2 regions of the Microcella indica genome follow, and region 2 is predicted to be linked to the other one. Evidence: predicted binding sites of a transcription regulator. Region 2 holds the regulator's gene; the other holds the start of a gene.
The links. The regulator LexA, encoded in region 2, represses DNA repair genes until DNA is damaged. The targets are predictions, from matches to a motif close to TCGAACANNTGTTCGA.

Region 1: a site for LexA is predicted at 1,284-1,299, ahead of HUJ41_RS01575 (Rv2578c family radical SAM protein). Genes of this name have one in related genera too.

Annotation. Positions count from the first base shown of each region.
Region 1 is NZ_CP058670.1:320,993-323,379, forward strand. Features, by position in the region: gene HUJ41_RS01565 (5-oxoprolinase subunit B family protein) at 1-470, opposite strand, end outside; gene HUJ41_RS01570 (LamB/YcsF family protein) at 467-1,219, opposite strand; gene HUJ41_RS01575 (Rv2578c family radical SAM protein) at 1,320-2,387, shown strand, end outside.
Region 2 is NZ_CP058670.1:1,585,689-1,588,075, forward strand. Features, by position in the region: gene HUJ41_RS07735 (histidinol-phosphate transaminase) at 1-314, opposite strand, end outside; gene HUJ41_RS07740 (LysM peptidoglycan-binding domain-containing protein) at 364-729, opposite strand; gene lexA (transcriptional repressor LexA) at 1,067-1,777, shown strand; gene hflX (GTPase HflX) at 1,774-2,387, opposite strand, start outside.

The DNA.
Region 1 (2,387 bases), 1.3 Mb from region 2:
GCAAGGGCGACGGCTCCCGTGGGAACCGTCGTGCGCGAGGTCGATCGTCGTGCCACGGGAGGGAGCGCCGCCGCACCGTCGGCCGGCACGAGGTAGGGGAAGCCCGGGGCGAAGCCGACGAAGGCGCACACCCACTCGGATGCGGAGTGCCGATCGACGACCTCGTCGGGCGAGCACGCCCACGCCTGCGCGACCGTGGCGAGATCCTCGCCGTCGTAGCGCACCGGGATGGTGACCTCGGCGCCCACCGGGAGGGCCGCCTCGGCGCGCGGGGTCGTCGTCAGCCAGTGCTCCAGGTGCCCGAGCCCGAGCACACCAGGGTCGACGCGCACGAGCACGGTGCGGGCGGCGGGGACGAGCTCGAGCACGCCGGGCGGAGCGTCCTGCCACGCCGCGAGCGCGCCGAGCACACCCCCCTGGGTGGCGAACTCGGCGAGCAGCGCACGGTCCCCGCAGGCCAGCAGCCTCATGCGAAGGCGGCGATCGTGACCCCGGCACGCGTCAGCGCCTCGCGCACTGCGTGCGCGAGCTGCACCGCTCCGACGGTGTCGCCGTGCACGCACAGCGAGTCGACGCGCACGCTCACGGTGGAGCCGTCGAGCGCCGTCACCTCGCCGTCGGCGACGATGCGCTCGGCTCGGTCGGCGACCTCCGCCGGGTCGGTGATGACCGCCCCCGGCAGTCCCCTCGGGGCGAGCGTGCCGTCGGCGAGGTAGGCGCGGTCGGCGAAGGCCTCGCGCACGAACCTCACCCCGGCGCGCGAGCAGGCCGTCTCCACGGCGGAGAGCGGCGGACCGAGCACGGGCAGCGCGAGGGTGGCGGCGGCCTCTGCGACGACGTCGGCGACGACCGGGTCGACCGCCATGCGCGTGTAGAGGGCGCCGTGCGGCTTGACGTAGGCGACGCGCGCGCCGATGCTCTCGGCGACGCCGACCAGGGCCCCCACCTGGTACAGGAGTTCCGCGCCCAGCTCCTCGGGCGCGACCTCCATGTCCCGGCGCCCGAACCCGACGCGATCGCGATACGAGGGATGCGCGCCGATCGTCACCCCGTGGGCGAAGGCCGTGCGGCACGCCGCGAGGAGGCCCAGCGGATCCCCGGCGTGGAAACCGCAGGCGAGGTTCGCGCTCGACACGAGCGGCAACATCGCCGCATCGTCGCCCATCGTCCAGGCACCGAAGGATTCGCCGAGGTCGCTGTTGAGGTCGACGTGCGGCATCCCCCGAGCCTACGACTGCGCGGGCGCCCCGTCACGGGTCGATGGTCCCCGACTTGACGAGTGATCGAACGTATGTTCGACTATCGCCAGGAGGTGCGGCATGCGGTGGAGCAGTCAGAAGCCGACCGCGCTCGCCGCCGACGCGTTGCCCGGCTTCGACTCGCCTGACAGCGCACTGGCGCTCAGTGGGCTCGTGCGCACGGTGCGGCCGCCGGAGTTCGCAGGGCTCACGTTTCACGAGGTGCTCGCCAAGTCGGCCCTCAACCGCGTGCCCGGCGGGGGAGGCGGGCTGCCCTTCGGCTGGACGATCAACCCCTACCGCGGCTGCAGCCACGCGTGCGTCTACTGCTTCGCGCGGCCGACCCACGAGTACCTCGACCTCGACGCCGGTCGCGACTTCGACGCCCAGGTGATCGTCAAGCTCAACGTCGCCGAGGTGCTCGCGCGTGAGCTCGCGCGGACCTCCTGGCAGCGCGACCCCGTAGCTCTCGGCACGAACACCGACCCCTACCAGCGTGCCGAGGGCCGCTATGCGCTCATGCCCGGCATCATCGAGGCTCTGGCGTCGAGCGGCACGCCCCTGAGCATCCTCACGAAGGGCACGCTGCTGCGCCGCGACCTGCCGCTCCTGCACCGCGTGGCGCAGAGCGTGCCCGTCGACCTGAGCATGTCGATCGCCATCTACGATCACGAGCTGCAGCAGTCGATCGAGCCGGGGACCCCCTCGACGGATGCTCGGCTCGCGACCATCCGCGCGGCGGTCGATGCGGGCTTCGCCCCGAGCGTGTTCCTCATGCCCCTGCTGCCCGACCTCACCGACACGCGCGCGCACCTCGACGAGGCGTTCGCCCGCATCCGCGAGGCCGGGGCTCGCTCTGCCGTGCACTCCTCGCTGCGGCTGGGCCCTGGCGTGCGCGAGTGGTTCTTCGCCTGGCTCGAGCGCGAGCACCCGGACCGGGTCGAGAGGTACCGCGAGCTCTACCGCGACGGGCCGCACCCGCCGAAGGCCTACCGCGCGTGGCTCGCAGCGCGCGTCGACGAGGTGCGCCGCTCGCACGGCCTGCGCGCGCCCGCGCTCGACACGGCGACGGGCACCGTGCGGTCTGCCGCTCTCGCGGGGTCGCGGCAGCGCGCCGCCGCCGTACGACCCGTAGCACCGCGCACGACA
Region 2 (2,387 bases):
CCGCCGAAGGCCTGCAGCAGCTGCTGGATGACCTCGTTGGAGCCGTTCGCGGCCCACACCTGCTCGCGCTCGACTCCCTCGCCCAGGTAGGCGGCGAGGTGCTCGCGCAGCGTCGTGAACTCGCGGTCGGGGTACCGGTTGACCGAGCGCAGCGCGTGCTCGACCGCGGCAGTCACGTGCGCGACGACGACCTCGGGAATCGGGTGCGTGTTCTCGTTGACGTTGAGAGCGATGCGCACGGGCTTCTGCGGGGCTCCGTAGGGGGACTGCCCGCGCAGGTCGTCGCGGATCGGAAGGTCGTCGAGGCTCGTCACTCGCCCATCGTAGACGGGCGTGAGCGGGGCTCGGCCCGCGGTCGGAGCCTCAGCCCGCGTAGCGCTCGGGAACGATGAGCACCTGGCCGGGCTGGACGCTCGCGGAGTCGAGGCCGTTGATCGCGAGGATGTCGGCGACGACGTCGGCAGGGTTCGCCTCGGGGGCGAGAGTGCCGGCGAGAGACCACAGCGACTGGCCCGCCTGGACGGTCACCGTCGTCGACTGCTCGAGCCCTGAGGTCGCCGTCGCTCCCCCACCGTTGAGGGCGAGCATGACGAGCGCGATGACGAGAGGCAGCGAGACGAGCACGGCGATGACCGCGCGGCCGCGGCGCGTGAGACGCAGGCGGGTGCGCGCAACCGGGAGCGCGAAGCCACCGTCGTAGGTGCCGGTGCCGTAAGTGATGGAGCTCATCGCCGTTCTCCTTCTGACAAGTGGGCCTGGCTGACAACTGGGCCTGGTGGGGGGTGCAGGTGCCCCGGCAGCGGGGGAGCTGCCGGGGCAGGTACCCGATCTCGGCCGGGAGACGCGGGTACGAACCTGTGTTCCGAACATACCTTCGATCGAACACACTTTCAAGCCCCCGGCCTTTTTTCTCCACGAATCGGGCGACACACTCGAACAGATGTTTGAGTTGCACCCCACTCGTGGATAGAGTTTCGAGGGTTCGAGTGCAGTCAACGGCAGACCACCGACATTGGTCACACCGGCAGTGACGGCGGGCACTCGACACGAGACGAGGGAGAACCCCATGGCCGACGAGACCGTCGACATCAGCACGGCACCGAGCGCCGCCGCGCCCGGCACGCGCCGCCGCACGACGCTGAGCGACAAGCAGCGCGCCATCCTCGGGTTCATCCAGTCCTCGGTCGCGAGCCGGGGCTACCCGCCGAGCATGCGCGAGATCGGCGAGGCCGTCGGGCTCTCCTCGCTCTCGAGCGTCGCCCACCAGCTCGGCCAACTCGAGCTCAGCGGCTACCTGCGCCGCGACCCGAACCGGCCGCGCGCCCTCGAAGTGCTCATCGACCTCGAGCCCGACACGACCATCACGATCGACACCCCGGTCTCGACGAGCCCCTCCGTCGGCGACGCCGCCATGGTGCCCCTCGTCGGGCGCATCGCCGCGGGCATCCCGATCACCGCCGATCAGATGGTGGAGGAGGTCGTGCCGCTCCCCCGCCAGCTCGTCGGCAAGGGCGAGCTCTTCATGCTCACCGTCGTCGGCGACTCGATGATCGACGCCGCCATCTGCGACGGCGACTGGGTCGTCGTGCGCCAGCAGAACACCGCCGAGAACGGCGAGATCGTCGCCGCCATGCTCGACAACGAGGCGACCGTGAAGGTCTTCAAGCAGCGCGACGGCCACACCTGGTTGCTGCCCCGCAACTCGGCCTTCGAGCCGATCCTCGGCGACCACGCGACGATCCTCGGCAAGGTCGTCAGCGTCATGCGCAAGGTCTAGCGGGCTCCCGCCGTCGCGGTCGGTACCGCGGTTGTCGTGAACGGCTCGAGCTGCGCCGCCAGACCCGAGTTCACGAGGGCGTGCACGCGCGTGCCCTCCTCCTCGTAGGAAGTCTCGAGCACACGGCCGCGCTCGTGCACGAGCGAGACGAGGTCGCCCCGGTCGTACGGCACGACCGCGGTCACCTCGACCTCGGGGTCGGGCAGGGTCTCGGCGATGCGCGCGCGCAGCTCGTCGACCCCCTCCCCCGTCTTGGCGGAGACGAAGACCGCGCCGGGCACGAGGCCGCGCAGCAGGAGGCGCGCGTCGTCGTCCAGGAGGTCGCTCTTGTTGATGGCGACGATCTCGGGAAGATGGCGCGCATCCACCTCACCGATGACGTCCCGTACAGTCGCGAGCTGCGCAGCGGGGTCTGGGTGGGCGCCGTCGATGACGTGCACGATGACGTCGCTGTCGGCGACCTCCTCGAGCGTCGAGCGGAAGGCCTCGACGAGCTGGTGCGGCAGGTTGCGCACGAAGCCGACCGTGTCGGCGAGCGTGTAGGGCCGGCCCTCGGGCGTCGTCGTCTTGCGCACGGTCGGGTCGAGGGTGGCGAAGAGCGCGTTCTCGA